Regions from separate parts of the Pseudomonas triticicola genome, predicted to be linked through region 1. Evidence: riboswitches for the same ligand, from Rfam matches in the RefSeq annotation. Region 1 holds a riboswitch; each other region holds the start of a gene.
The links. Region 1 has a riboswitch for cobalamin ahead of cobW (cobalamin biosynthesis protein CobW). Riboswitches for the same ligand answer to the same signal wherever they lie in the genome.
Positions count from the first base shown of each region.

Region 2: linked by a shared signal. The riboswitch ahead of cobO (cob(I)yrinic acid a,c-diamide adenosyltransferase) and the one ahead of cobW (cobalamin biosynthesis protein CobW) in region 1 are both predicted to bind cobalamin.
Region 3: linked by a shared signal. The riboswitch ahead of KVG85_RS05360 (ABC transporter substrate-binding protein) and the one ahead of cobW (cobalamin biosynthesis protein CobW) in region 1 are both predicted to bind cobalamin.

Region 1 covers NZ_JAHSTX010000001.1:1,881,758-1,892,069, forward strand. The annotation lists gene KVG85_RS08440 (magnesium chelatase ATPase subunit I) at 1-312, opposite strand, end outside; gene cobN (cobaltochelatase subunit CobN) at 537-4,385, opposite strand; gene cobW (cobalamin biosynthesis protein CobW) at 4,389-5,453, opposite strand; cobalamin riboswitch at 5,553-5,764, opposite strand; cobalamin riboswitch at 6,624-6,842, shown strand; gene KVG85_RS08455 (CbtB domain-containing protein) at 6,966-7,163, shown strand; gene KVG85_RS08460 (CbtA family protein) at 7,175-7,876, shown strand; gene KVG85_RS08465 (cobalamin biosynthesis protein) at 7,873-8,286, shown strand; gene cobM (precorrin-4 C(11)-methyltransferase) at 8,365-9,111, shown strand; gene nfuA (Fe-S biogenesis protein NfuA) at 9,253-9,837, opposite strand; gene KVG85_RS08480 (fatty acid cis/trans isomerase) at 9,941-10,312, opposite strand, start outside.
Region 2 covers NZ_JAHSTX010000001.1:2,715,161-2,725,472, forward strand. The annotation lists gene KVG85_RS12020 (adenosylcobinamide-GDP ribazoletransferase) at 1-89, opposite strand, end outside; gene cobC (alpha-ribazole phosphatase family protein) at 91-666, opposite strand; gene cobT (nicotinate-nucleotide--dimethylbenzimidazole phosphoribosyltransferase) at 663-1,718, opposite strand; gene cobU (bifunctional adenosylcobinamide kinase/adenosylcobinamide-phosphate guanylyltransferase) at 1,715-2,236, opposite strand; gene KVG85_RS12040 (cobyric acid synthase) at 2,357-3,808, opposite strand; gene cobD (threonine-phosphate decarboxylase CobD) at 3,805-4,797, opposite strand; gene cbiB (adenosylcobinamide-phosphate synthase CbiB) at 4,790-5,698, opposite strand; gene bluB (5,6-dimethylbenzimidazole synthase) at 5,695-6,345, opposite strand; gene KVG85_RS12060 (cobyrinic acid a,c-diamide synthase CobB) at 6,342-7,724, opposite strand; gene cobO (cob(I)yrinic acid a,c-diamide adenosyltransferase) at 7,721-8,332, opposite strand; cobalamin riboswitch at 8,415-8,644, opposite strand; gene KVG85_RS12070 (hypothetical protein) at 8,808-9,392, shown strand; gene KVG85_RS12075 (PQQ-dependent sugar dehydrogenase) at 9,459-10,312, shown strand, end outside.
Region 3 covers NZ_JAHSTX010000001.1:1,158,679-1,168,990, forward strand. The annotation lists gene metE (5-methyltetrahydropteroyltriglutamate--homocysteine S-methyltransferase) at 1-1,054, shown strand, start outside; gene KVG85_RS05350 (ABC transporter ATP-binding protein) at 1,530-2,294, opposite strand; gene KVG85_RS05355 (FecCD family ABC transporter permease) at 2,291-3,307, opposite strand; gene KVG85_RS05360 (ABC transporter substrate-binding protein) at 3,304-4,317, opposite strand; cobalamin riboswitch at 4,458-4,651, opposite strand; gene KVG85_RS05365 (ParD-like family protein) at 4,772-4,999, shown strand; gene map (type I methionyl aminopeptidase) at 4,996-5,787, shown strand; gene KVG85_RS05375 (ABC transporter ATP-binding protein) at 5,991-7,145, opposite strand; gene KVG85_RS05380 (ABC transporter permease) at 7,163-7,972, opposite strand; gene KVG85_RS05385 (ABC transporter permease) at 7,979-8,887, opposite strand; gene KVG85_RS05390 (ABC transporter substrate-binding protein) at 8,884-9,909, opposite strand.

The DNA.
Region 1 (10,312 bases):
GACATAGAGCACGCCACCGTCAGCCTTGGCCAGAACACCGGGCGAAAACTGCGCGCGACCGTCGCTCAGGGCAGCGTCGAGATCGAGGGTGCCGACCAGCCGCTCTTCGGTAGCGCCCAACGGCAACGTGACAAACTGGCCGCTGGCGAGCAGGTCCGCCAGGCCCCGGGCCAGCGTCGACTTGGCCATGCCGCGCGGACCTTCGATGAGTACGCCGCCGATTTTCGGGTCGATGGCGGTCAGGCACAGGGCGAGCTTCAAGTCATCGGCGCCGACCACGGCGGAGAGTGGGAAATGCGGGGTGTCGGTCATTTGGGTTTTCCCTTTCGTGGTCTTTGGTGTGCTTGAGTTTTAGTGGGGTGTCAGTTGGGTGGCCCTCACCCTAACCCTCTCCCAGAGGGAGAGGGAACTGATCCGGGTGTTCTTGAAAGTTGCGCCGACCTGAATTATCGATTTGAACTCAGGCCTCAAAACCACCACAAATCGGCCCCCTCTCCCTCCGGAAGAGGGCTGGGGTGAGGGTAGCTTTTTAGCGGCTACATATCTTCCTCGATATCCAACAGCAAATTCTCCAGCGCTTCTTTATAAGCCCCAGGCTCCAGCCACATCCCGCGCTGCTGCGCTTCGAGCATGCGTTCGGTCATGTCGCGCAACGCGTGGGGATTATGCTCACGAACAAAATCCCGGGTCGCCGGATCGAGCAAATATGCCTCCGCCAGCAACGCGTACTGATGGTCATCGATCAACTGCGTCGTTGCATCGAAGGCGAACAGATTATCAACCGTCGCCGCCAGTTCGAACGCGCCTTTGTAGCCGTGACGCTTGACCCCGTCGATCCACTTCGGATTCGCCGCGCGCGAGCGCACCACACGGTTCAACTCTTCCTTCAGGGTACGAATCTTCGGCAGATCCGGCTGGCTGTGATCGCCGTGATAACTGGCCGCCGCTTCGCCACGCAGCGTCTCCACCGCAGCGAGCATGCCGCCCTGAAACTGGTAGTAGTCGTTGGAATCAAGCAAGTCATGCTCGCGGTTGTCCTGGTTTTGCAGAACTGCCTGCACCTGGCTCAGACGCTGACTGAACTGCTCGCGGGCAGCCGTGCCCTCGTCGGCGCCGCCGTAAGCGTAGGCGCCCCAGTTCAGGTAGACCTCGGAGAGGTCTTCGCGGCTCTGCCACAGACGCCCATCGATCGCGCCTTGCACCCCGGCGCCATACGCCCCCGGTTTCGCGCCGAAGATGCGCCACCCGGCCTGACGCCGCGCCGTGTCCTCGTCGAGGCCTGATTGCAACAGCGCCTGGCGTTCGGCGCGCACCTTGGCGGCCAATGGGTTCAAGTCATCCGGCTCATCCAGCGCCGCCACCGCTTGCACGGCGGCGTCGAACAGGCGGATGAGATTGGCAAATGCATCACGGAAAAAGCCCGAGACGCGCAGCGTCACGTCGACCCTGGGGCGATCAAGCAGACTCAGCGGCAGAATCTCGAAATCATCCACGCGCTGACTGCCCGTGGCCCAGACCGGACGCACGCCCATCAACGCCATGGCCTGAGCGATGTCGTCGCCGCCGGTGCGCATGGTTGCGGTGCCCCACACGGACAGGCCGAGCTGGCGCAAGTGATCGCCGTGATCCTGCAAGTGTCGTTCGAGAATCAGCGTTGCCGACTGGAATCCGATGCGCCACGCGGTAGTCGTGGGCAGATTGCGCACGTCGACCGAGTAAAAGTTGCGCCCGGTGGGCAACACGTCGAGGCGGCCACGGCTCGGAGCACCGCTGGGGCCGGCGGGGACGAAACGACCGCTGAGGGCGTCAAGCAGACCGCGCATTTCGGCCGGGCCGCAAGCATCGAGGCGCGGGGCGACGACTTCGCGCAGATGCTCAATTATCGAATTAACCTCAGCCCAACCCGCCCCTTGTGGGAGCGAGCCTGCTCGCGAAGGCGTCGGGTCAAACAACTGGTCTTTTACTGACACACCGCTTTCGCGAGCAGGCTCGCTCGCACAGGGTACATTCAGTGTTTGGGAGATCAGGTCTGCGGCAAACAATTCGAGGCGTTCGCGGGTGTCGCCGGCGGTGCGCCAGACTTCTTCGCTGATGGTCTGCAACTCGGTCGGACGCGGACCGTTCCAAGGATCGGCCAAGACGCAATCCAGCGGATCAAAACCGAGATCAAACGCTTTGGCGAGTGCTCGCAGCAGACTCGACTGCGCGCCCTTGCCGTCACCGCGCGGGATGCGCAGCAACGCCAGCAACGTGTCAATGCGCAAGCGCCCGCTCGGCGATTCGCCAAAGATGTGCAAACCATCGCGAATCTGCGATTCCTTCAGGTCGCACAGATAAGTGTCCAAACGCGGCAACCAGATCGCCGCATCGGCGTCGCTGTCCAGCGCAGCATCCAGTTGCAGTTCACGGTCAATCTGCGTGTCACGCACCAATTGCAGAATGTCGCGCTGCAACTCGCGGGCACGGCGCGGATCGAGCAGTTGCGCCTCGTAATATTCGTCGGCCAGCAACTCCAGATTGCGCAGCGGCCCATAGGTTTCGGCGCGGGTCAGCGGCGGCATCAGGTGGTCGATGATCACCGCTTGCGTGCGCCGTTTGGCCTGGGCGCCCTCGCCCGGATCGTTGACGATAAACGGATAGATATTTGGCAGCGGGCCGAGCAGCGCGTCGGGCCAGCAGTTTTCCGAAAGGCCAACGCCTTTGCCCGGCAGCCATTCGAGGTTGCCGTGCTTGCCGACGTGGATGACACCGTGAGCGCCGTAGGTGTTGCGCAACCAGAAATAGAACGCCAGATAACCGTGCGGCGGAACCAGATCCGGGTCGTGATACACCGCGCTCGGATCGACCTGATAACCCCGGGCTGGCTGGATGCCGACAAAGGTCAGACCGAAACGCAGACCGGCGATCATCAGGCGACCGTCGCGGCACATCGGATCGTTTTGCGGCGCCCCCCAACGCTCGACTACCGCCGCGCGATTCGCTTCCGGCAACGCATTGAACATTGAAAGGTAATCGTCCATCGCCAGGCTCTGCTGGCACGGGCGCAGGTCGAGACTATCGAGGTCGTTGCTGACACCGCCGAGCAGTTGCTGGATCAGTTCGGTGCCGCTGTCGGGCAACTCGGCCGTGATCGGATAACCCTCTTCGCGCAATGCCCGCAGAATGTTCAGCGCCGCCGCCGGCGTATCGAGGCCGACGCCGTTGCCGATGCGGCCGTCGCGGGTCGGGTAGTTGGCGAGGATCAACGCGATGCGTTTTTCGCCGTTCGGCACGCGCGCCAGATCAACCCAGCGCCGCGCCAGTTCGGCGACGAAATCCATGCGCTCGGGCTGGGCACGGTAGCAGACCACATCGGACTGACTGCGCTCGCTGCGCCAGGCCAGATCCTTGAAGCTGATCGGTCGGCTGATGATGCGCCCGTCGAGTTCCGGCAAAGCAATGTGCATCGCCAGATCACGCGGCCCGAGGCCCTGCTCGCTGTCGCGCCAGCCGGGCTCATTGTCCTGAGCGCAGATCGCTTGAATCACCGGGATGTTGCGGCGAAACGGGCGCAGATGCGGCGCCTCGGGACTCGATTGGGCAAAACCGGTGGTGTTGAGAATCACCCCCGCCTCGACTTCATCCAGCCAGTCCTCGACCACAGACAGGCAACCGGGTTCTTTCAGACTGGCCACCGCGATCGGCAGCGGATTGAGTCCGGCTGCCTGCAAACGCTGACAGAACACATTGATGAACGCCGTGTTCGCCGCCTGCAAATGCGAGCGATAAAACAACAGCGCCGCCACCGGTTGACCGGGCAGCCATTCGGCTTGCCAGTCGCTCAGGGCAGCGCTGTTTTTCTGTGGGTGATAAATCGCCGTGCGCGGCAGGGTTTGCGGCTCGCTCCACGGGTAATCGCGGGCGAACCATTGGTGGGCCAGGCAACGGAAGAAAGCCAGTGCATTGCCCATGCCGCCCTGACGCAGAAATTGCCAGAGTCTATCGCGCACTTCGGCGCTGACCGTGCTCAAGTCACTGAGCTCGGGGTCCGGGCGGTCATCGCCGGGCACCAGAATCAGTTGCACGCCGCGTTCGGACAACTCGACCAGCCGCTCGACGCCGTAGCGCCAATAGGCAATGCCGCCATGCAGGGAGATCAGAATGACCTTGGCGTGGCGCAGCACTTCGTCGACATACAGATCGACCGAGGCATGATTCTGCACCTGCATCGGGTTGGCCAGACGCAGGCTCGGGTAGTCATCGGGCAATTGCTGCGCAGCCTCGGCAAGCAGCGCCAGGCTGGAATCGCCGCTGCACAGGATCACCAGCTCGGCGGGGGTTTGGCCAAGGTCGGCAATGTTGTCATCCGAGACGAAACCGCCGGGCTGGGTCCTGAGCAGGTGCATGGCTTAAACGCTGAGCGCAGCGCGCAATTGCGCTTCGAGTTGTGCGGCATCGAGTTCCTGACCGATCAGCACCAGACGCGTGACGCGCGCTTCTTCGGCGCCCCACTGACGGTCGAAATGCTTGTCGAAACGCGTGCCCACACCCTGGATCAACAGGCGCATCGGCTTGTTCGGAATCGCCGCGAAGCCTTTCACGCGCAGAATGCCGTGCTGCACCACCAATTGCGTCAGCGCGTCGAGCAGCAGGCTTTCGTCGGCTTGCGGCAGTTCGATGGAGATCGAATCGAAGGCGTCGTGATCGTGGTCGTCGTCATCACCGTCGTGATGGTGATCGTGGTGACTGTGGCGGCTGTCGATGTGCTCCTCGGAGCCGGCACCGAGACCGATCAGCACGTCGAGCGGCAGGCGGCCGTTGCTGGCTTCGATGATTTTGACTGCTGGCGGCAGCTCTTCGGCGACTTCTGCGCGCACCCGAGCCAGATCTTCCGCGCTGGTCTGGTCGGCTTTGTTGAGGATGACCAGGTCAGCACTGGCCAGTTGATCTGCGAACAACTCGTGCAGCGGCGACTCGTGATCAAGGTTCGGATCGAGTTTGCGCTGGGCATCGACCTGATCCGGGAACGCTGCGAAGGTGCCAGCAGCGACGGCCGGGCTGTCGACCACGGTGATCACCGCGTCAACGGTACAGGCGCTACGGATTTCCGGCCACTGGAAGGCTTGCACCAGCGGTTTTGGCAGGGCCAGGCCGGAGGTTTCGATAAGGATGTGATCAAGGTCACCGCGACGGGCCACCAGTTCGCGCATCACCGGAAAGAACTCTTCCTGCACCGTGCAGCACAGGCAGCCGTTGGCCAGCTCATATACGCGGCCGCTGGCCTCTTCTTCGGTGCAGCCGATGGTGCATTGCTTGAGGATTTCACCGTCGATGCCGAGCTCGCCAAACTCATTGACGATCACCGCAATGCGCCGGCCCTGAGCGTTATCGAGCATGTGCCGCAGCAGCGTGGTTTTGCCTGAACCGAGGAAACCGGTGACGATGGTGACGGGGAGTTTGGCCAGTGTTTTCATCGGTATGCCCTTTGGCAAGCGGCGGGCATACGGGACGAGAACCGGCAGCGCGCATGCACGCCGGAAGCATTCGCCACCGGATCACCCCGCCCGGTTGTAGTGAGAATCTGTGACGAGGCAGGTCTCCTGGCTGACGGCGTTCAGGCGCTGGGCCTGGCGTTCATTGCGCCTTCCCGCTGGCTCATCGGTTGAGCTGGCAGTGGCGTGGCAACGAACATCACCGTTCACAGTTGCGGGGGCAGCCGCGGCTTTGACCGCGTTCCCTTCTTAGCTTCGGCGAGTGCCGAAGAACCTCGAAAGCGCAAGGCTACGCATGGTGTGGGGATGGGTCAATGGGCGCAGGTGTTGAGCCTTGCGGTTGGGGGCATATCCGTTGCTTCGGGTGCTGCCGCTGGCGGTTTCGCTCTTACAGCGACTCACTTTTTCAAACACCGGAATGCCGGCCCAGCAAAAAGTAAGCAAAAGGCTTTGCCCCGGCGTACGGCCCGCTCGCTGGGGCTCGGGGTACCTTCGTTACGGGACCGATCCCGTAACGAAGCCTGCCGAAGGGGCAAAAGATCAAGAGCCAGAGCAAAAGCCCCTCACCCTAGCCCTCTCCCGGAGGGAGAGGGGACTGACCGAGGTGTTCAGGCGAAATACGCCGACTTGCGATATCGAGTCGAATGCAGATTCTGAAAAGCCCGCAAATCGGCTCCCTCTCCCTCGGGAGAGGGCTGGGCGGGCGGCGTTCCGATGAGGGGCGAATCCAACACAGATCCAAAGCAGACCACACGCTTTTCACCACTCAACAATGAGCGCAAGCTCGAGTGCTCTTGATCTTGATCCACCGGCGACGTCGGAAGGCTGAGTGGAGGGATTGATCCGGGCGTGGGAGCGCAGCGACCGTCTGGCGCAGCCAGACACAGCGCAAGGAGGTGCAGCGAAGCAAACCGGAGCCGCTGCGCCCGGATCAGTCCCGCAGCGAAGGAACCCGAGCCTGCGAAGGCCGAACGTAGGAGCAAGCCTTTTTGGGTACTTTTCGGCGTTTGGAAAAAGTGCCTCGCCGTAAGGGCGAAACCGTAATCAGCAACACCCGCAGCAACGGATATACACACAAAAACATCAGAAAAATCCCCCACCGCAGCACCGAAAACTCCCCGGAAATTGACTAAAAACCCAAACCCATGTTCTCCTGCCCACCTTGTTACGGGTGCCCTTCACAGGGTGAAACGGGAAACCGGTGAATCATGTGCTTTACTCAAAGCCATGTCAGTCCGGTGCTGCCCCCGCAACGGTAAGCGAGCGAAGCGTCAGATCCACTGTGCCCCGGCATGGGAAGGTGACGCTTGCAGGTCGGCGACAAGCCAGCCCCTCGCAAGCCCGGAGACCGGCCCGCAACACCCAGCGCGCGCAAGCGTCGCTGACCACAAACAAACCCGCGGTGGGCGGGCGCTGTTCGAAATCCCTGCGTGCCCGGCTCGCAGGGATTTTCGTGCGCTCTGTTTACCCGCTGACATTTCAGAGGGAAGCGCTATGTCGATCATCAGCAATACCGTCAGCCACACTGACCACATCTCCAGCAGCACCACACTCGGCCAACGCGTGGCCGCCGCCCTCTTCGCCTCGATCCTCGGTGCCAGCCTGGTCTGGTTCGCCGGTTTCTCGCACATCGAGGCGGTGCACAACGCCGCCCACGATACCCGCCACAGCGCCGCGTTCCCGTGCCACTGAGGCTTGCCGAGATGATCAAGCGTATCGCGCAAACCGCAGGCTTCACCGGCTTGCTGGCCGCCCTGCTGCTGACCCTGCTGCAGAGTTTCTGGGTTTCGCCACTGATTCTGCAGGCCGAAACCTTCGAGAAATCCGAACCGGTCGCGCAAGTTCACGAACACGCCGCCGGCACCGCCGCCCACAGCCATGATGGCGAAGCCTGGGAGCCGGAAGACGGCTGGCAGCGCGTGGTCTCGACTACTGGCGGCAATCTGGTGGTGGCGGTGGGTTTCGCCCTCATGCTCGCCGGCCTGTACACCTTGCGCGCGCCAACCAAAACCTCGCAAGGGCTGCTCTGGGGTCTGGCCGGTTACGCGACGTTCGTTCTCGCGCCGACCTTGGGCCTGCCACCTGAATTGCCGGGCACTGCGGCTGCCGATCTGGCTTCGCGGCAGATCTGGTGGATCGGCACTGCCGCTTCGACCGCCGTCGGCCTGGCACTGATCGCCTTCAGCCGCCACTGGCTGATGAAGCTTCTCGGTGTGGCGATTCTCGCCGTGCCGCATGTGATCGGCGCGCCGCAACCGCAGGTGCATTCGATGCTTGCCCCAGAGGCACTGGAAACCCAGTTCAAAATCGCTTCGCAGCTGACCAACGTCGCGTTCTGGCTGGCCTTGGGCCTGATCAGTGCATGGTTGTTCCGCCGCAAAAGCGCAGGCCCATATCAGGCATGACCGATGACCGCGCAGCGCCGACCCTGGTGGTCGGCCTCGGCTGCCAGCGGGGCTGCCCGGCCAGTACGTTGCGTGCGTTACTCGATCAAGCGTTGCAGGCGCACCGCATCGAGCTGCGAGCGGTCAAGGCTTTGGCGAGTATCGACCTCAAGCGCGACGAACCGGGGTTGCTGGAACTGGCCACACAATTGAACCTGCCGCTGCAGTATTTCAACAGTGCCGAACTGGCGCCCTATCAGCAGCGCCTCAGCCATCAATCGCAGATCGCCTTTGAGCGCACCGGCTGCTACGGCGTGGCGGAAAGCGCCGCGCTGGCTCTCGCCGAGCAACTGATTCAGGCGCCGGCGAAACTGCTGATCCACCGGCAGAAATATGCGCAGGCCACGCTGGCATTGGCCGGCGCTGCATAAAATCCCGATAATCCCCGCCATCGATCATGAGCACGCTTCATCTGCAGTGTGCCTGCGCCTCTTCACAAGGATTCAACGATGACCGTCTACTTCATCGGCGCCGGCCCCGGCGACCCGGAACTCATCACCGTCAAAGGCCAACGGCTGATTCGCAGCTGCCCGGTGATCATTTATGCCGGTTCGCTGGTACCCGCAGCGGTGCTGGAAGGTCATCAGGCCGACACCGTGGTCAACAGCGCTGAACTGCATCTGGAACAGATCATCGATCTGATCAGGACTGCCCATGCCCAAGGCCAGGATGTGGCCCGTGTGCATTCCGGAGACCCAAGTCTGTACGGCGCGATCGGTGAGCAGATCCGCTACTTGCGTGAGCTGAACATTCCTTTCGAGATCATTCCGGGCGTAACCGCGACGGCGGCATGCGCAGCGCTGCTGGGCGCCGAGTTGACCCTGCCGGACATTTCGCAAAGCGTGATCCTGACCCGTTACGCCGACAAGACCGCGATGCCCGCCGGCGAAGAACTGGCGAGCCTGGCGCAGCACGGCGCGACCATGGCCATTCATCTGGGGGTCAATCATCTGGAAAAGATACTGGTTGAACTGCTGCCGCATTACGGCGCGGACTGCCCGATTGCCGTTATTCACCGCGCGACATGGCCGGATCAGGACTGGGTGGTAGGTACATTGGCGGACATTGCCGCAAAGGTCGAGGCCAAAGGCTTTCGGCGTACGGCGCTGATTCTGGTCGGGCGGGTGCTGGGCAGCGAGGTGTTCAGCGAGTCGTCGTTGTATCGCGCCGGGCATGCGCATCTTTATCGCCCTTGAAGACGCTTTCGCGAGCAGGTCGCTCCCACAGGTGATTGCATTTCATTGTGGGAGCGAGCCTGCTCGCGAATGGGCGGTGAAAGTGGCCCATAAAAAAACGGCGCTCACGGGGCGCCGTTTTTCATGTTCGCAGCGAACGCCTTAGTAGTAGGCGTTTTCTTTCTGCGTGTGGTCGGTCACGTCGCGAACGCCTTTGAGCTCCGGGATGCGCTCGAGCAGAGTGCGCTCGATGCCTTCCTTCAAGGTCACGTCAGCCTGGCCGCAGCCCTGGCAACCGCCACCAAACTGCAAAACAGCGATGCCGTCCTCGACCACATCGATCAGGCTGACCTGACCGCCGTGGCTGGCCAGCCCCGGGTTGATTTCGGTTTGCAGGTAGTAGTTGATGCGCTCGTTGACCGGGCTGTCGGCATTGACCATCGGCACTTTGGCATTTGGCGCCTTGATGGTCAGCTGGCCGCCCATACGGTCGGTGGCATAGTCGACAACGGCGTCGTCAAGAAACGCTTCGCTGAAGGAATCGATGTAAGCGGTGAAGCTTTTCAGCCCCAGCGCGGTATCTTCAGGTTTCTCTTCGCCCGGCTTGCAGTAGGCAATGCAGGTTTCGGCGTACTGGGTACCAGGCTGGGTAATGAAGACACGGATGCCGATGCCCGGGGTGTTCTGCTTGGAGAGCAGATCAGCCAGGTAATCATGGGCGGCGTCGGTAATGGTAATAGCGGTCATAAAAACTCCTCGCAGGCTTGGGCGCAGTTTACGCCAATCGGCGCGGCTGACAAAGTCCTAGTATTTTTGTCGGGAAAGAAACCCGGCATATGCCTGCGAATGCTCAAAGGTTCTCGTACCGGTTCATATCCAGCACACCCTCTTCCACCGGATCGGTTTCATGGATGTACTGGCTCAGATCGTGGAAATACAGCCAGAACTGCGGATGACTGCGACGAATGCCCCAGCGTTCGACGATCTTGTCGAACCGATTGGCATCCTTGGCATTCTCCATCGCATCGACGAACGCCGGCACCTGCTCGGCCGGTACGTTGAAGATGAAGTTCGGGTAACTGGTGAGTACGCCCGGATAGATCGTCAATGTGTCGAGGCCCGGTTGATAGCGCAGCGACTCACCGAGCAAAAACGCCACGTTGCTGTGGGCGCGGTTGCGCAGCACGCTGTAGACCTCGCGCTTGCCGCTGGCGGTTTCGAC
Region 2 (10,312 bases), 830 kb from region 1:
GAACGGCCAAGCTGTTGCGGCTCGGGCATGCCCGGCAGGCGAATCGGCAGGTTGCTGAGAAACTGCAAGGCGATCCACAGCGGCAACATCTCAGTGACCTTCCTTGAGCGCGCCGTCCGCAGCGACCGTTAGCGCAAACAGCGCGCCGTGGCCGACCTCGACATTGAGCAGTTGCTCGCGGGGCAAACTTCGGGCCTGCGCCAACAACAAACGCATTACGCCGCCGTGGCTGACCAGCAGAATCCGTTCACGGGCGTAAGCCGCGTGCAATCGCGCGACCGCCGCCAACACCCGCGCGGAAAACGCGCTGACCGGCTCCCCCTGCGGTGGCGTGAAGCCATAGGGATCAGCCCAGAACAGCCCCAGCGCTTCAGCATCCGTTTCCATCAACGCCGCCGCGCTTTGCCCTTCCCACGCGCCGAAATGCAGTTCCTGCAGATCCTTGTCCAGATGCACGGACAGGTTCAGTTGCTCGCCGAGTTCAGCGGCGAAGCGCGCGCAGCGCTGCAATGGCGAACTGACGATACGATCCCACGGCCCGCCGTCGACCACCGCCGCACGCATCTGCGTCCAGCCGTTTGCGGTCAGCGCATCGTCGAGGCTGCCGCGCAAGCCGCCGCCGAGTTCCGTTTCGCCGTGGCGCAGCAGATCCAGGCGCAGGCTCATGCCGGGCGATCCGCCACGGCTGCTTCGGCGAACGTCGCCATTTGCCCGTGCAGGTCACAGGCCAGACGCAACAACGGCACCGCCAACGCCGCGCCACTGCCCTCGCCCAGGCGCAGGCCGAGCTCGAGCAGCGGCTCGGCGCTCAAGGTTTCCAGCACATGACGATGGCCCGGCTCGGCACCGCGATGGCCGAACAACAGCCACTCGCGACAGGCCGGATTCAAGCGCACCGCGACCAGCGCGGCGACCGTGCAGATAAAGCCGTCAACCAGCACCGCGATGCCTTCCTGCGCGCAGGCCAGATAGGCGCCGACCAACGCGGCAATCTCGAACCCGCCGAGATTGAACAGCGTTTGCAAGGCATCGCCACGCTGTGCGGCATGCAGCGCCAGAGCGCGTTCGATCACTTGCGCCTTGTGGCTGACGCCAGCGGCATTCAGCCCGGTGCCGGGACCGGTCAGGTGTGCCACCGGGCAATCGAGCAAGGCGCAGGCCAGCGCACTGGCCGCCGTGGTGTTGCCGATGCCCATCTCGCCGCCGATGAACAACTGCGTGCCGGCGGCTTTCGCGCGCAAGACACTGTCGCGACCGGCCTGCAAGGCCGATTCGCCCTGCGCCTGAGCCATCGCTGCGCCCTGAGCGAAGTTCGCCGTTCCCGCGCCGATGTTCAGATGGCGCACGCCGGGCAGATTCAGCGTCGGATTCACCGTGCCCAGATCGACCACTTCCAGTTGCGCGCCGAGCTGACGTGCCAGCACGCTGATCGCCGCGCCGCCGCTGACAAAATTCAGCAGCATCTGCCCGGTGACTTCCTGCGGATAAGCCGAAACGCCCTCAGCCACTACGCCATGGTCGCCAGCGAAAATCGCGATCCAGACTTGCTCCAGCGTTGGCTTGAGCTGACCTTGCAGACCGGCCAGTTGCACGGCCACCGATTCAAGGCGCCCCAGCGAACCGGCCGGTTTGGTCAGTTGCTGCTGACGCTCGGTCGCTTGCGCGATGATGTCCGAGTTCACGGTTTTGCACGGATTCAGCCACCAGGTCGGGCTCATAACGCAGGTCCTTTCAAAGTCAGGGGCAGGCCGGCGACGGTCAGGACAACTCGCTGACAGCGCTCGGCCAGAGCTTGATGCAGCCAACCGGCTTCATCGACATAGCGGCGGGTTAATTCGCCCAGCGGCACGACACCCATTCCGGTCTCGTTGCTGACAAAAATGATTTCACCCGGCAACGACGCCAGGCAATCGAGCAACGCTTCACGCTCGGCGGCGAGACGTTCGGCGTCGTCGAGCATCAGCAGATTGGTCAGCCACAGGGTCAGGCAATCGACCAGCAGGCAGCGCTCGGCGCCAGCGGATTCGCGCAGTACGCGGGCCAGTTCCAGCGGCTCTTCGATCAAAGCCCATTCGACCGGGCGACGTGCGCGATGATGGGCGACGCGTTGATTCATTTCGCCGTCCAGCGGTTGGCTGGTGGCGATGTAGGTCACCGGCAGATGGCTGTCGCTGGCGAGTTTTTCCGCCAGACGACTCTTGCCGGAGCGGGCGCCGCCGAGGATCAGTTGGAGCATGGGTTCATCCAAAAATGTGTGGTTAGACAACCGGCCCCTTCGCGAGCAGGCTCGCTCCCACCGTTGATCGAGTCTCCCTGTGGGAGCGAGCCTGCTCGCGAAGAGGACAGCCCGGACAACTCAAATCCCACAGAGCTGACGCAACAGCCCGGTATCCAGATGCTTCTCCACCAGATCCGCCAGCCGCTCGATGTCGCGTTCGCGCAAGCCGTGGTAATCGACTTCCTGCACATCACTCAACCCGGCCCAGCGCAGCAACGCCGCGCTCGCCTCGGGGGATTCGAACAAGCCGTGCAGATAGGTGCCGAACACCTGGCCATCGGCACTCTGCGCACCATCGCAGCGACCGTCGTCCAGATGCACCGCCGGGGTTTCCAGCCCCGGCCCGCTGGTTACGCCAGCATGAATTTCGTAACCGCTGACTGCGGCGTTTTCCAGTGCCAGCCGCCCGCGCACGTTGCGCAGTTGCTTGTCGGCTTCGAGCTGCGTTTCGAACGCCAGCAGACCCAGCCCCGCGCTGGAGCCGGCAGCGCCTTCCAGCCCGAGCGGGTCGTGCACCTGCTCGCCGAGCATCTGCAGACCGCCGCAAATCCCCAGCACCTTGCCGCCGTAGCGCAGATGCCGATTGATTGCCGCGTCCCAGCCGTTGGCGCGCAGATAAGCCAGATCACTGCGCACACTTTTCGAGCCCGGCAGGATGATCAGATCGGCGGAGGGAATTGCCTGCCCCGGGCCAACAAATTGCAGATCCACCTGCGGATGCAGACGCAGCGGGTCGAAGTCGGTGTGATTGCTGATGCGCGGCAGCACCGGCACCACCACTTTCAACACCTGCTCGGCCTTGTCGGTCTGGCGTTGGTCGATGCCGTCCTCGGCTTCAAGGTGCAGGTCCATCACGTACGGCAACACGCCGACCACCGGTTTGCCGGTGCGCTGCTCCAGCCAGTCGAGGCCCGGTTGCAGCAAGGCGATATCGCCGCGAAAGCGGTTGATGATGAAGCCTTTGACCCGCGCCTGTTCGCTCGGTGAAAGCAATTCCAGCGTGCCGACCAAATGCGCAAACACGCCGCCGCGATTGATGTCGGCGATCAGCAAAACCGGGCAGTCCACCGCTTCGGCAAAGCCCATGTTGGCAATGTCGCCGGCGCGCAGATTGATCTCCGCCGGCGAACCGGCGCCCTCGACCATTACCAGCGGATAGGCAGCGCTGAGTCGCTCGTGCGAGGCGAGCACCGCTTGCATCGCGATGGCCTTGTAATCGTGATAGGCGACGGCGTTCATCGTCGTCACCGCGCGGCCATGAATGATCACCTGCGCGCCGGTGTCGCTGTTGGGCTTGAGCAGCACCGGGTTCATGTCGGTGTGGGGTTCGAGAAAGGCCGCTTGCGCCTGCACTGCCTGCGCGCGGCCGATCTCGCCGCCGTCAGCGGTGACTGCGCTGTTGAGCGCCATGTTCTGCGGTTTGAACGGCACCACCGCCACGCCCTGGCGGGTGGCCCAGCGGCACAACGCCGTCACCAGAGTGCTTTTGCCAGCATCGGACGTGGTGCCTTGCACCATCAGAGTGGTCATGGATTGTCCTTGGTGAAAGCTTGCAAAGCCTGTTCGAGACGCAGCTCTTGCGCGGCATCCGCTGGCAGGCCGAAACGCACGCTGCTGTTGTGGCTGAACAGGCGCAGGAGGATGCCACGCCGAGCGAGGAATTCGTGCAGCGCTTCGGCGTGCTCGGTGATCAGCCACTGAAACAGTGCGCAGCCACCCTGCGGTGCAAAACCGCAACGGGTCAGCAGCGCCGCCAACCGTTCGCTCGCTTCATCGCTGCGGATCCGCTGACGGGTATGGCCCTCGGTGTCTTGCAGGCACGCCGTACCGAGCACCCGCGTCGGCCCGCTCACCGCCCACGGCCCGACCTGTTCGGCGAGCAGTTTGAGCAACTTGCGTTCGGCCAGCACAAAGCCGAGGCGCACCCCGGCCAGACCGAAAAACTTGCCGAACGAACGCAATACCACCAGCCCGACCTGATGCGCATAGGGCGCCAGGCTCAGTTGCGGCGTGTTGTCCATGAACGCTTCGTCGACTACCAGCCAGCCGCCACGTTGCGCCAGCCGCGCATGCCAGTCGAGCAGGCGTGCCGGGGTCAGGCTGAGGCCGGTCGGATTGTTCGGATTGACCACCACCAGCACATCAAGACTGTCGAGAAAGAACTCGACTTCCTGCTCGAGCACTTCACGGACGATGTAACCGCTGCGCCTCCAGGCTTCGGCATGCTCGGCATAGCACGGCGACAACACGCCGACCTTGCCGGCCCGGCGCAGACGCGGCAGCAACTGGATGGCCATTTGCGAGCCGGCGACCGGCAGCACCTGCGCGGCACCGTAGTAATCGCAGGCGGCCTGTTCCAGACCGTCATCGGTTTCCGGCAAACGCGCCCAGGCGCGTAGCGGGATCTCCGGGATCGGGAACGGCCACGGCGCGAGGCCGCTGGACAGGTCAAGCCAATCGGCTTCGGCAATCCCGTAATCGAGTGCAGCCTTGCGCAACCGGCCACCGTGCTCAAGCATAAAATTCCGCCCCCAGGCAAAGCATCAGCAGCCACAACCATACGCCGCGCTGGACCAATTGCCAGCCACGGTCGATGGAATCGGCATCAGCCGGCGCACCTTCGCCCAGTTGCGGACGTTCATGCAGTTCGCCGTGATAGATCGCCGGGCCACCCAACTCGACGCCCAGCGCACCGGCACCGGCCGCCATCACCGGGCCGGCGTTGGGGCTGTCCCACTTTGGCGCCTGGGTGCGCCAGCACTTGAGCGCGAGTCGGGTTTTGCCGAGCAGCGCGTAGGTCAATGCCACCAGACGCGCAGGAATGTAGTTCAACACGTCGTCGATTTTCGCCGCCGCCCAGCCGAAACGCTCGAAGCGTTCGTTGCGATAACCCCACATCGCATCGAGGGTATTGCTCAAGCGATACAGGACCACGCCCGGCGCGCCGGCAACGACAAACCAGAACAGCGCAGCGAACACCGCATCGCTGCCGTTCTCCAGCACCGATTCCGTGGCGGCACGGGCCACGGCGTTGCTGTCCAGTTCATTGGTCTGGCGGCTGACCAAATAACCGACGCGCTTGCGTGCCTCGTCCAGATCATCGGCGCGCAACGCCGCCGCGACAGGCGCGACATGTTCGCCGAGGCTGCGCATGCCGAGTGCACAATACAACGCGAGAATCTCGACGATCCAGCCGACATAGGGCGCCCAGGAAAATGCTGTGGCGAGCAAGGTCAGCGGCAGTACCGCGATAACCCACGCGGTGACGCCATGACTGCGCCAGCCACGACCGCCGGCGTTGAAGCGTTGCTCGATGCGCCCGGCAAAATTGCCGAACGCCACCAGCGGATGCCAGCGTTTCGGTTCACCGAGCAGCGCATCCAGCGCTACCGCGGCGACACTCAGCAACGCCACACTCATTGACTCACTCCCCAATAATTTTCGTACAGCAACTCGTTCAGCGGTCGCGCCTGCGCCCAGCCTTCAAGCACCAGCATCGGCGCCGGATAGAACTCCTTGACCGGGCCCAGACACAACACCGCCAGCGGTTTCGCACCGGCCGGCAATTTGAGCAAATCCGCCAAGGCCTGCGGCTCGAACAGCGAGACCCAACCCATGCCGAGGCCTTCGGCGCGGGAAGCCAGCCACAAATTCTGGATCGCGCAAGACAACGAGGCCATATCCATTTCCGGCAACGTGCGCCGACCGAAAATGTGTCTTTCGCGATCGTCCATCAGCGCTGCGACCAGCACTTCGGCGCAGTCGTTGATGCCTTCGACCTTGAGCTGCATGAACTCATCGCTGCGCTCGCCGAGGGCCTCGGCGGTGCGGATGCGTTCTTCTTCCACCAGATCGCGGATCTGCCCGCGCAGAGCACGATCGCTGATACGAATGAAGCGCCAGGGCTGCATCAGGCCGACGCTCGGCGCTTGATGAGCGGCTTCGAGCAGACGGCGCAGCAGCTGCGGCTCGACGCTGCCACCGGTGAAGTGGCGCATGTCGCGGCGTTCGGCGATGGCCTTGTAGACCGCTGCGCGTTCGGCTTCGGAGAATGTGTTGTCGGTCATGGCCCTTTCGCGAGCAGGCTCGCTCCCACAGGGTTCAGGTCATCCATTGTGGGAGCGAGCCCGCTCGCGAACGCGGCCTCACGATCTGGCGCAAACAATGCCGCAATCGCAGTCGGATTCGATGGGAAATAAAAGTGCACGTACGACGCCGTCATCCGTCCCTCGCGATAAACCGCCTCGGCCCCACGCCCGCCATTGGGACTCAGCCCACGGGCAATCGGCGTCAGCTCGGTGGTGGTCAGGGAATGATGATAGGTATGCCCACGCAACTCCCCTTCCGGCAGCTCAACCGCCTGCAACGCCAGCGCCGCCAGACGCTTCTGCATCACCGCATCGCCCTTGAGCAAACCGACCAGCTCAGCACGATTACCTTCGACATCAGTCAGCGAATCCAGCAGATAAAGCATGCCGCCACATTCGGCGAGCAACGGCTTGCCCGCCGCGTGGTGCGCGCGGATTGCTGCAAGCATCGTGGTGTTTTGCGCCAGCGCGACGTGGTGCAGTTCCGGATAACCGCCCGGCAAATACAGGCTGTCCGCCTCGGGCAATTGCGTGTCGCGGATCGGCGAGAAAAACTGCAGTTCGGCGCCCATCGCCCGCAGCAGATCGAGACTGGCGCCATAGGTGAAGGCAAAGGCTTCATCGCGGGCAACGGCGATGCGCACACCTTTTAATAGAGGCTCGGCGGCGATGAGGTCAGGCGCGGCGAATTCAACGGCGGGGGGCAGCGCAACCTGGCAACTGCTGGCCAGCGCATCGGCGGCCGCGTCGAGGCGCAGATCCAGATCATTCAATTCGCTGGCCTGGACCAGGCCGAGGTGGCGGCTCGGCAATTCGATGCCGGTCTCGCGGGACAGCGCACCGTACCAGCGCAAACCTTCGGTGAGGCTGCCTTCGAGCAATTGCGCATGGCGCAAGGTGCCGACGCGGTTGGCCAGCACGCCAGCGAACGGCAAGTCCGGCTGATACTTCGCCAGGCCCAGCGCCAAGGCGCCAAAGGTCTGCGCCATGGCGGTGCCGTCGATCACGCCGAGCACCGGCACACCGAAGTGGCGCGCCAGATCAGCGCTGGATGGCGTGCCGTCGAACAGGCCCATCACGCCCTCGATCAGAATCAGGTCGGCTTCGGCGGCGGCTTCCCACAACAGCCGGCGACTTTCCTGCTCGCCGACCATCCACATGTCCAATTGATACACCGGCGCACCGCTGGCGCGCTCGAGGATCATCGGGTCGAGAAAGTCCGGCCCGCATTTGAACACGCGCACCTTGCGCCCTTGGTTGCGATGCAAACGGGCGAGTGCGGCGGTGACGGTGGTCTTGCCCTGACCGGAGGCCGGAGCGGCGATCAGCACCGCCGGGCAGTGACGTGGTTGCTTCAAAGTTCGACGCCTTTCTGCGCTTTGATCCCGGCTTGAAAGGCGTGCTTGAGCATGCCCATTTCGGTGACCGTGTCGCCCATTTCGATCATTTCCGGCTTGGCGCCGCGACCGGTGACGACCACATGCTGCATCGGCGGGCGCGCCTGCAAATCACTGAGCACCTGATCGAGATCGAGGTAGCCGTGCTTGAGGGCGATGTTCAATTCGTCGAACACCACCAGACCGATCGAAGGGTCGCGCAACAATTCGCGCGAGACTTCCCAAGCGGCGGTGGCAGCGGCGATGTCACGCTGGCGATCCTGGGTTTCCCAAGTGAAGCCTTCGCCCATGACGTGGAAACGCACCTGCTCGGGAAAGCGGCGGAAAAACAATTCTTCGCCAGTGCTGTTGCGGCCCTTGATGAACTGCACCACGCCGCACTGCATGCCGTGGCCCATTGCGCGGGCGAGCATGCCGAATGCCGAGCTGCTCTTGCCTTTGCCGTTGCCGGTCAGCACCAGCACCAGGCCACATTCGTCGGGCGAGTTGGCGATGCGTTCGTCGATCACGGCTTTCTTGCGCTGCATGCGCGCCAGATGGCGTTCGTCACGCTCGGGGGAATCAATCATGGGGGAGCTCTCCGTTGAGGCTGGATAACGGCGGGCAGGCACAAGAATAGACGGCAAAAAGCCTGGCATCGCCCACCGTGATGCCGCTGAGATGGATCAGGCCGGTCTCCGGGCTCATGAGCGGCGTTTCGCCGGACTGCGCGCCTTCCCGCTTCTTTCGAGGCAGTGGCTCAAGGCGCAGTTTTCACTCATTTACCGTTGCGGGGGCAGCGCCGGGATCATCGTGGCTTCGCTTGAAGACCACCCTCACCGGCTTCCCTGTTTCACTCTGTCGACGCGGGGCCACAGAGCACCTGAAACAAGCGGCGAAGGTTAGAGGGTTGGGGGTGGAGCGTCAATTGAAGAGGCGCTTTGCGCGCGAATAACTGCCGCTGATCAATTGTGCAGCGGCAATCTTGTGCCAGACTGTGACAAGTGATATCAAAGGGCCATGCTTTTTTCCAAAAAGCCCACTACAACAATAAGGATGACGACGATGCAAGGCATGATCATCAGCAACCCGCGCCTGGAATTCCTGCGCCCGGTGCTGGAACGCTGGTTTGACTGTATCGATCGCTACAACACCGTACGCGGCGACAACGACACGCCATATTGGCACGACGAGAAAGCCAATCTCGGTCTGCTCGCGGCAGCGGCGTGGATGGCTGAAATGGTCACGCTGAATGACACGGCCACGCGCAAACAGAACGAAGAAGGCGAGCGCAATGCCCGTGCCGATCTGCTGATCGCCGGCAGCGACGACCGCGCGTTCATTCAGGCCACGCAACGCTGGCCACGGGTCAACAACCTCAACCTGACCCAAGCCCTGCTCGACATCACCATTGATGCCAAGCGCATCAGCTACACCAGCGATCTCAAGCTCGGGTGCCTGTTCGTTGCTCCGCAAAAAGCCCAGCACAGCGCCAGCCCCGAAGAACTGCAGGACATGGTCGACGACCTGCAAAAGGAACACACCTGCGCAGTCGCCTGGTATTTCCCCTACGCCTATCGCAAATTGCACAGCGACGCTGGCAACTATCATCCGGGCATCGCCGTGCTGTTCAAGGAAGCCCGCGGTTGAGCAGTTGAACCATCGGGCCTGCGCCCTCCTCTATGTTTAGGAATGCATTCATAGGGAAGATCAGCAATGCGCAAGGCCCAACTCGCTCTCATCATCGCCGTCGCTGGCGGGCTCGCTGCCTGCGGTGAAACCTCCAGCCTGCAAGTCTCCGACGGCACCGGCCCATCGCCGAAACTGCCCGAACCGAACAAGACGCTGATCCCGACAGTCAACATCGCCCCGGCGGTGGGCTGGCCGGACGGCGCGAAACCGACCGCAGCGGCCGGCACCCAGGTCGCCGCGTTTGCCGAAGGCCTTGATCACCCGCGCTGGCTCTACGTGCTGCCCAACGGCGATGTGCTGGTGGCGGAAACCAATGCGCCGCCCAAGCCCGATGACAGCAAAGGCATTCGTGGCTGGGTGATGAAGAAAGTCATGGGCAAGGCCGGTGCCGGCGTACCCAGCCCGAACCGCATCACCCTGCTGCGTGATGCCGACCACGATGGCGTCGCGGAAACCCGCACGGTGTTTCTGCAGAACCTCAATTCGCCGTTTGGCATGACGCTCGTCGGCAATGATTTGTATGTGGCCGACACCGACCGCCTGCTGCGCTTCAACTACGAGCCGGGCGCCACCGAGATCAAGACCCAACCGATCAAAGTCGTAGACTTGCCTGGCGGCACGCTGAATCACCACTGGACCAAGAACGTCATCGCCAGCAAGGACGGCAACAAGCTCTACGTCACCGTCGGCTCGAACAGTAACGTTGGCGAAAACGGTCTGGATCAGGAAGAAGGCCGCGCGGCGATCTGGGAAGTGGATCGTGCGACCGGCAATCACCGGATCTTCGCCTCGGGCATCCGCAACCCCAACGGCCTCGCCTGGGAACCTACCAGCGGCGCATTGTGGACAGCGGTCAACGAGCGTGACGAAATCGGCAG
Region 3 (10,312 bases), 720 kb from region 1:
ACGCCAATCGCCGTTTGCCCAGCGCATCGCCAAACAGCGCGGCAAACTTGATCTGCCGCTGTTTCCGACCACCACCATTGGTTCGTTTCCGCAAACGGCGGCGATTCGTCTGGCGCGTCAGGCTTACAAACAGGGCAAGCTCAGCGCCGCCGATTACACCGATGCGATGCACACGGAGATTCGCCACGCAGTGGAAATTCAAGAACGCCTCGGCCTGGATGTGCTGGTGCACGGGGAGGCCGAGCGCAACGACATGGTCGAATACTTCGCCGAACAGCTCGACGGCTATGTCTTCACCCGCTTTGGCTGGGTGCAGAGCTACGGTTCGCGCTGCGTCAAGCCAGCGGTGATTTTCGGTGACCTGAGCCGCCCGCAGGCGATGACGGTCGAGTGGATCCGTTACGCCCAGGGCCTTACCAACAAGGTCATGGAAGGCATGCTGACCGGCCCGGTGACCATGCTGATGTGGTCCTTCGCCCGCGAAGACGTCAGCCGCGAAGTGCAGGCTCGACAACTGGCGCTGGCCATTCGTGACGACGTGAATGATCTGGAAGCGGCAGGAATCAAAATCGTGCAGATCGACGAAGCGGCGTTCCGTGAAGGCTTGCCGTTGCGCCGGGCGCAGTGGCCGGCGTATCTGGAATGGGCAAGCGCAGCGTTCCGCCTGTGCGCCTCCGGCGTGCGCGACGAAACCCAGATCCACACGCACATGTGCTACAGCGAATTCAACGACGTGATCGAGTCGATCGCGGCGATGGACGCCGATGTCATCACCATTGAAACCTCGCGTTCGGACATGGAACTGCTCGAAGCGTTTGAAGCGTTTGCCTACCCGAACGACATCGGCCCCGGCGTGTACGATATTCACTCGCCACGGATTCCCGATGTGACGGAAATGGTTGGCTTGCTGCGCAAGGCGGCGGAGCGTATTCCGGTTGAGCGGCTGTGGGTCAATCCGGATTGCGGGTTGAAGACCCGAGGCTGGCCAGAGACCGAAGCGGCGTTGGTGCACATGGTCAGCGCCGCACGGCAACTGCGCAAAGAGTGGGCCTGACCCTTTACCGCCCTGGAATACATAACCCTGTGGGAGCGAGCCTGCTCGCGAAAGCGGTGTGTCAGTCGACATTAATGTTGGATGACCTGACGCCTTCGCGAGCAGGCTCGCTCCCACAGCATTCACATTCCCCCGACATTCACGGCAACACACAATCCCCTTGTGGGAGCGAGCCTGCTCGCGAAAGCGGTGTGTCAATCGACATCAATGTTGGATGACCTGACCCCTTAGCGAGCAGGCTCGCTCCCACAGAACTCGCGTTCTCCCCGTCATTCACGGCAACACACAAATCCTTTGTGGGAGCGAGCCTGCTCGCGAAAGCGGTGTGTCAGTCGACACCATGTTGGATGACTTGACGCCTTCGCGAGCAGGCTCGCTCCCACAGAAATCACATTCCCCCGTCATTTGCGGCAACACACAATCCCCTTGTGGGAGCGAGCCTGCTCGCGAAAGCGGTCTGTCAGCTACACATGCATCAAGCAAGGAAGCGCAATATCGGTGCACCATCGAACGGGTCCGTCAAATAGTGCGCCCTGACCCCGAAAGTCGTCTGTAAACGCTCCGGCGTCAGCACGTGCAGCGGTTCGCCAAGCGCGACCAGACGCCCGCGCTCCAGCACCGCCAGGCGATCGCACTTGAGCGCCTGATTGAGATCGTGCAAGGCGATCAACGTGGTCACCGGCAGTGCGCGCACCACTTGCAGAATGCTCAACTGATGCTGGATATCGAGGTGGTTGGCCGGCTCGTCGAGCAGCAGGATCTGCGGGCGCTGCGCCAGTGCGCGGGCGATGTGCACGCGTTGGCGTTCACCGCCGGAGAGGCTGCGCCAGAGGCGGTTGCGCAGGTGCACGGCGTCGACGTCGACCAGCGCTTGCTCGACGATTGCGTCATCTTCCGGCGACCACGGTTGCAGCGCCGACAACCATGGTGTGCGCCCCAGCGCCACGGCGTCGAACACGCGAATGCCATCGTCGGTATCGGCCTGTTGCTCAACCACTGCGAGTGTCTGCGCGATGCTGCGCCGTGACATCTTGCCCAGCGCCTGACCGTCGAGCTGCACATGGCCCACGCTCGGTTCACGCAACCCGGCCAGCAATTTGAGCAACGTGGATTTCCCCGAACCGTTCGGCCCGACAATGCCCAGGGTCTCGCCGCGCTGAACGTCGAGGCTGACACCGTTGAGCAACTCGGCACCGCGCACTTTGAAGCCCACACCCGCGCAACTCAGAACCGTGTTCATCGCGCCGATCTCCGGCCCACCAGAATCAGCGCGAACACCGGCGCGCCGACCAACGCAGTGATCACGCCGACCGGGATCACCTGACCCTTGATCAGGGTGCGCGACAGCACATCGGCGGCGATCAGAAACACCGCGCCGCCCAGCGCACTGGCGGGCAACAGACGCGCATGCCCCGTGCCGAGCAACAACCGCGCGGCATGGGGAATCACCAGGCCGACAAAACCGATCGAGCCGACAATCGACACCATCACCGCCGTCACCAGCGCGGCGCAGCCGATCAACAGAATCTGCACGCGGCGCACGGCAATGCCGAGGGAGGCTGCCGAGTCCGCGCCAAAGGTGAACGCATCCAAGGCTCGGCGATGCCACAGACAAACAACCAAGCCCAACACCGCCACCGGCACCGCCAGCCACACCGACGGCCAGCGTACGCCGCCGAGATTGCCCAGCAGCCAGAACATGATGCCGCGCGCTTGTTCGGAGCTGGCCGAGCGGGTGATCAGAAAAGCGGTGAGGGCGTTGAACAGTTGCGAGCCGGCAATCCCGGCCAGAATGATCTGCCCGGTGCCACTGGCCGAGCCGCTGACCCGTGCCAACAAAATCACCAGTACGAACGCGGTCACCGCGCCGGCAAAGGCACCGACCGACAATGAAATCGCCCCGGCGCCGACGCCAAGCAGGGCGACCATCACCGCGCCAGTCGAGGCGCCAGCAGAAATTCCCAGCAGATACGGATCGGCCAACGGATTGCGCAGCAGCGATTGCAGGATCACCCCGCACGTCGCCAGGCCGGCGCCGCAGGCCGCCGCGACCAGCGCGCGGGTCAGGCGATAGTTCCAGACGATGCCTTCGTCGATCGGGTCGAGCACATAACCGGCGCCCCACAGCTTGTTGGCCAGCACCTGCAACACTACGCTCGGCTCGATCGAAGTCTCGCCAATGGCCACGCCGCCAATCAGTGCGACCGACAGCGTCAACAGCACCAGCAGCAAACGGATCAGGCGTCTGCTCATGGCGACAGGTCGTAGCCGTTGATGGCGCTGGCCAGTTGTGCGAGGCCGTCGAAGGTGCGCAGGCTGGCCTGCATGGCCATGGCGTCAAGGATGATGATGCGGTTGTGCTTGACCGCGTCCATGTTGCGCGTCACCGGATCACTGCGCAGGAAGGCGAGTTTTTTCTGATAGTCGTCCGCCGGGAAACGTCGACGATCCATGCGCGCGATCACCAGAAATGTCGGGTTGGCCTTGGCGATGGTTTCCCAGCCGACGGTCGGCCATTCTTCATCCGACTCGACCACGTTGCGCACGCCGAGGGTGCTGAGCATGAAATCGGGAACGCCTTTGTGCCCGGCCACGAAAGGCTCGATGTCCATCTCGGCGCTGGAGAACCACACCAGGGCGCTGACGTCTTTGCGCTGCTGCTTTTTCGCCGTGGCGATCGACTGCGCGAGGCTGGCTTTGAGCTGGTCATTGAGCTGCTCGCCACGCGCCTGCACATCGAAAATCGCTGCGAGCTGGCTCACGGCTTTGTAGATGCTGTCGATGCGAAACGGCGCCAGCCGCGTGCCGTCCGAGCCGACGAGGTTGTCCTTGGCTTCGCAGTCGGAGGGCAGCAGATAGGTAGGAATCTTCAGTTCATGAAACTGCTCGCGGGTGCCGACCGCGCCTTGCGGGCCGACCATCCATTCCAGCTCGACGGCTACCAGTTCCGGGCGTTTGGCGATCACCGCTTCGAAACTCGGCTCGTTGTCGGCGAGGCGCTCGATCCTGTCGTTCTGCGCTTTGTATGTGCCCAGCACGTCGTTGAACCACAGTGAGGTGCCGACGACTTTGTCGCCCAGGCCCAAGGCATAAAGCATTTCCGTACCGGCCTGGCCGATGGTCACCGTGCGCGCGGGCGCGTGCTGAAAGGTCAGGCTGCTGCCGCAGTTCTCCACGGTCAGCGGATACGCAGTCGGCGACGCTTGCGCCAGGGCGCAAAGGCTCAGAGCGGTGAGCAGGGTGGCAACGCGGGGCAGCAGCATGGGGCAGTCTCCAGGGGAACCGTACGGGAGCGGGCGGGTACGGTTTGGAAACACACCTCGGGCGCGGTCGTGGAAACTGCGCAAGGCCGGCACGGGGAAAATACGCGCGGCACGATGTCCTTCCCGGACACCCCGCCGGTTAGTCAGTCACTGTGCCGGCAGGTCTCCTGACTGATGCGTCATCGCCACGCTCCGGCCTTCCCGGGATTCACCCAGTGGCAGTCGAGGAGCAGGCTCGGCACCTACAGTTGCGGGGGCAGTTCCGATTGATGCTGTGCAAGCATTTCGGATTCCCTATTAATTCCGTGTGGAAACCGGCGGCGGCATGGTAGTCGATTTGCACGGTGGAGGGGGAGGCGAATCTGCCACAGCGTCGATTTTGCCGTCGGCATTGCAATCGGCCGTATGCACTGATTAATATACGATCCATATACATTTCGTATCGGATACAAATATGGGCATCGTAAAAATTTCAGAGGACATGCACGAGAACCTGCGCATCTCCAGCAACGCCCTCAGCCGCTCGATCAACGCGCAGGCCGAGCACTGGATGCGCATCGGCATGCTCGCCGAGCTGCATCCCAACCTCGACCACAGCGCCATTTGCCGCCTGCTGATCCGCGCCGAACAGAACGGCGGACTGGATCTGCAACAACTGACTCAGGAAACCGTCAGCGCATGAGAAACCAGATCAAGATCAACACGCCGGCCGACATCGAAAAATCCCGCGCCGCCGGCAAACTCGCCGCCGAAGTGCTGGCGATGCTGGTGCCGCATGTGAAGGCCGGGGTGACCACCGATGAGCTGGACCGGTTGTGCAACGACTACATCGTCAATGTGCAGAAAGCCGTGCCGGCCAACGTCGGTTATCACGGCTTTCCGAAAACCGTCTGCGCGTCGGTCAACGATGTGGTGTGCCACGGCATTCCATCGGGTACGCCATTGAAAGACGGCGACATCGTCAACCTCGACATCGCGGTGATCAAGGACGGCTGGTTCGGTGATACCAGCCGCATGTATGTGGTGGGCGAGGCGACTCCTGAAGCGCAGCACCTGATCAAGACCACCTACGAAGCCATGTGCGCAGGCATCCGTGCAGTGAAGCCGGGCGCAACGCTGGGCGATATCGGTCATGCGATCCAGAGCCTGGCGGAGGCGGAGGGCTTCAGCGTGGTGCGCGAGTATTGCGGCCATGGCATCGGCAAGGTCTATCACGATGAACCGCAGATACTGCATTACGGCTTTCCCAATCAGGGCCTGAAACTCAAGGCCGGGATGATTTTCACCGTGGAGCCCATGCTCAATGCCGGCAAACGCCATGTGAAGAACATGCCGGATGGCTGGACCGTATTGACCAAGGATGGCTCCTTGTCGGCGCAGTGGGAGCATATGGTCGCGGTGACGGAGACCGGCTTCGAAATTCTCACCGCCTGGCCGGATGAGATTGAAGGGTACCGGGCCATTGGCTAATACCGTGTCGCCTGCTTGCCCTCACCCTAGCCCTCTCCCAATGGGAGAGGGGACTGACCGAGGTGTTGTTGCGAGATACGCCGACGTGCGATACCGAGTCGAACTTACATTTTGAACAGCATGAAGATCGGCTCCCTTTCCCCCTCGCCCCCCGTGGGGGAGAGGGCTGGGGTGAGGGGGTAGATCCAACTGACTCAGCGCAATCAGTGAGCACCGGCAGCCTTGTTCAGGTCGCTCTCGGTCCATTCGGTATAAACGCAAGCATCCGCCGTCGCCCAGCGCACCCGGACCGGATCGCCGGCCTTGAGTGGCATGCCTGCTGCCGACAGCGCTTTCACCGTCATCGAAGCCCCACCCGCAGTCACCACGCTGCACGTCTGGCTCTCACCGAGAAACAGCACCTCCACAACATTCGCCGATACTTCATTCCAACCCGCCGCCAGCGGCTCATCCAGCGCCTGCTGCGTACTCAGCGCCAAGGCTTTTTCTGGCCGCACCATCAGCAGCACATCCTGATCAGTGTGCAACCCGGACGTCAGCCGAATCGACAACGACTGACCCTCGAAACTCGCTGCCGCATTGCCTTGCGCCTTGAGCTTGAGGAAGTTCGAATTACCCAGAAACGACGCGACAAAGGCATTCGGCGGATTCTGGTAAAGGTCATAACCACTGCCCAGACCAACGATCTTGCCGTGGCTGAAAATCGCGATGCGTTGCGACAGCCGCATGGCTTCTTCCTGGTCGTGGGTCACGTACACGATGGTGATGCCCAGGCGCCGGTGCAGCTGGCGCAGTTCATCCTGCAAATCCTCGCGCAGCTTCTTGTCCAGCGCGCCCAGCGGTTCATCCATCAGCAGAATGCGCGGCTCGTAAACCAGCGCCCGGGCGATGGCGACACGTTGTTGCTGACCACCAGACAGTTGCGAAGGGCGGCGATGGGCAAACTGTTCGAGCTGCACCAGTTTGAGCATCGCATCGACGCGCTTTTCGCGCTCGGCCGTCGCCAGTTTGCGAATGGCCAGAGGAAAGGCGATGTTGTCGCGCACCGACAGGTGCGGGAACAGCGAGTAGCGCTGGAAGACCATGCCGATGTCACGCTTGTGCGGCGGCACGTTGACCAGCGACTGGCCGTTGACGAGGATCTCGCCGCTGCTCGGTGTTTCAAAACCGGCGAGCATCGACAGCGTGGTGCTTTTGCCCGAGCCGCTGGAGCCGAGGAAGGTGAGGAATTCGCCGTCCTTGATGTCCAGCGAGATATTGTCGACGGCAGCGAAATCGCCGTAGTGCTTGTTCAGGTTGCGCAGGCTGACCAGGGGTTTGTCGCTCTGCTGGGATGCGTCTTTGATCACGGCACTCATATCGTACTCCTGGGCGCTCAGGCGCTGATTTCGTTGCGCCGGCGCAGGGCGGCGGCGATCACCATGACCAACACTGACAGGCCGATCAGCAGCGTCGAAGCGACGGCGATCACCGGGGTCAGGTCCTGGCGCAGGGTGGTCCACATTTTCACGGGAAGGGTTTGCAGAGTCGGGCTCGCCATCATCACGCTGAGCACCACTTCGTCCCAGGAAACGAGGAAGGCGAAGAGGGCGCCGGCGACCATGCCCGGACGAATCGCCGGGAATGTCACCTTGAACACTGCTTGCAGGCGCGAGGCACCGCAGATCACCGCCGCGTCTTCAATCGACTGATCGAACAGCTTCAGCGAGTTGATGATCGAAATGATGGTGAACGGCAGCGCGACGATCACATGGCTGACGACGAAGGCGAACATGGTCCCGGTGTAGCCGAGCTTGAGAAACAGCGCATACACCGCCACGGCGATGATCACCAGCGGCACGATCATCGGCAGGGTAAACAGGCCGTAGAGCATCTCGCGGCCGGGAAAGCGCCCGCGCACCAGCGCAAACGCGGTCGGTAAACCGAGGGCCACGGCGCAGATCGTGGTCAGCACGGCAACCTTGAGGCTGGCGGCAGCGGCGTTCATCCAGTCGGGGTTGGAGAAAAACTGGCCGTACCATTTCAGCGTCCAGCCCGGTGGCGGGAACACCAGCCACTGCGAGGAGCCGAACGACAGCAGCACGATGAACACGATCGGCAACAGCAGGAACAGACCGATCAGCCCGGTAGTGGCGTAGAGGCCGAAACGCATGCGCCGGCTCATGGCATTGGGGGTCAGGAGCATGTCGGCTTACCTCGCGTTACTGGCGCCAACCGGGGATTCCGGTTGAAGCTTCAGGTAGAAGTAGAACAGCACCAGGGTGATTGCGATCAACAACGCGGCGCCGGCACTGGCCAGACCCCAGTTGAGGAACGATTGCACCTGCTGAATGATGAACTCCGGCAGCATCATGTTCTGCGCCCCGCCGAGCAGTGCCGGGGTGACGTAATAACCGAGCGACATCACGAACACCATCAAACCGCCGGACGACAGACCCGGCCGGCACAGCGGCAGGAACACCCGGAAGAAGTTGGTCCACGGACTGGCGCCGCAGATCGAACCGGCCTGCAGGATCATGGGGTCGATGGCCTGCATGGTTGCCTGCAACGGCAGCACGATGAACGGAATCATGATGTAGCTCATGCCGATCACCACGCCCGTGAGGTTGTGCACCATCTCCAGCGGTTGATCGCCGATGCCCATCGCCATCAGCGCCTTGTTGATCACCCCCGAGGCTTGCAGCAACACCAGCCACGAATAGGTGCGGGCGAGCAGGCTGGTCCACATCGACAGCAGCACGATGTTGAGGATCCAGCGCCCCCAGCCGCGCGGCACCAGGGTGATCGCCCAGGCCAGCGGAAAGCCCAGCAGCAGGCTGAACAGCGTCACCAGCCCGGCCACCGAAAAGGTGTTGAGCAGCACCCGCGCATAGGCCGAGTTGGCGAACAACTGTTCGTAGTTGCCGAGACCCGGCACAGGTTCCAGCACACCGCGCAGCAGCAGGCCAATCAACGGCGCGAGAAAGAACAGGCCGAGGAACAGCAGCGCCGGGACGAGGTTGCCGGCGCCGCGCCAGCGTTGCTTGAAAGCCGAACCGGCAGCGCCGGCGGCGCTCCCGGTGGCAGCGGAAGGACGGGGCGCAGTGGCCACGATTTTCATTTGACCAGCCATTCGTTCCACCGTGTCGCGATAGCCGGACCGTTCTTGGCCCAGTAAGCGAAATCAAGGGTGATCTGATCCTTGGCGTAAGCCGTCGGCAGGTTGGGGGCCAGCGTCGAATCCAGACGCTCCACACTGTCGAGGTTGACCGGCGCGTAGGCAGTCAGGTTGGAGAAGTCGGCCTGGCCTTTGGCGCTGCTGGCATTGGCGAGGAACTTCATCGCCGCATCTTTGTTTTTCGAGCCTTTGGGGATGACCAGAATGTCGGCCATGACCAGATTCTGCTTCCAGCTCACGCCGACCGGTGCGCCGTCTTCCTGCAAGGCGTGCACACGGCCATTCCAGAACTGGCCCATGCTCGCTTCGCCGGACGCCAGCAGTTGCTGCGACTGCGCGCCGCCGCCCCACCAGACGATGTCTTTCTTGATGGTGTCGAGTTTCTTGAAGGCGCGATCCAGATCCAGCGGGTAGAGCTTGTCAGCCGCAACGCCGTCGGCCAGCAGCGCCAGTTCGAGCACGCCGGGGCTTGGCCATTTGTACAGGGCGCGTTTGCCGGGCCAGGTCTTGGTGTCGAACAGCGCGCTCCAGTCCTGCGGCTTGTTGGCGCCGAGCTTGCCCTCGTTGTAGCCGAGGACGAAGGAGAAGAAGAACGAGCCGACGCCGTGATCGCTGACGAAACGCGGGTCGATCCTGTCGCGTTGAATGACTTTGAAATCGAGGGGTTCGAGCAGGCCTTCAGCGGCGGCGCGCAGGGCGAAATCAGCTTCGACATCGACCACGTCCCACTGCACGTTGCCGCTTTCGACCATGGCCTTGAGTTTGCCGTAGTCGGTGGGGCCGTCCTGGACGACGGTGATGCCGCTGGCCTTGCTGAACGGATCGGCCCAGGCCTGTTTCTGCGCATCCTGGGTGCTACCGCCCCAGCTGACAAAATTCACGCTTTCGGCAGCCATTGCAGCCTGGCCGGTAACGCTGAGCAGTCCCGCGAAAAAGATCGCGGTTGCAGCTTTGTTCAACACCATGTTCACGCCCTCATTGTTGTGTTTTTGAGCGGGCCTTGCGTTGTTGCCCGCCTGTCGGGAGCAGTAGCTGGACGGTTTTTTGGTCCGTCCGGTCTATGGAATATCATATTATGGTATTCCAAACTTTGTGCAAGCACTTTGCCTTACCGGTTATCTGGCCGGTTGGTTTTTTTGAGCCGTTCGGCCTGAGATATTTGTGAATGTTAGATCCAGCCCTCACCCCAGCCCTCTCCCAAGGGGAGAGGGGGAAAGGGAGCCGATCTTCATGCTGTTCAAAACCGAGCCCGATTCGGTAATGGGAAAGGAGTGGATCCGTGTGCTGCTCAAAGCTGAGTTCGACTCGGTATCCCCAGTCGATGTATAGCGACCGGTCAACGCGGTCGGCTCCCTCTCCCTCTGGGAG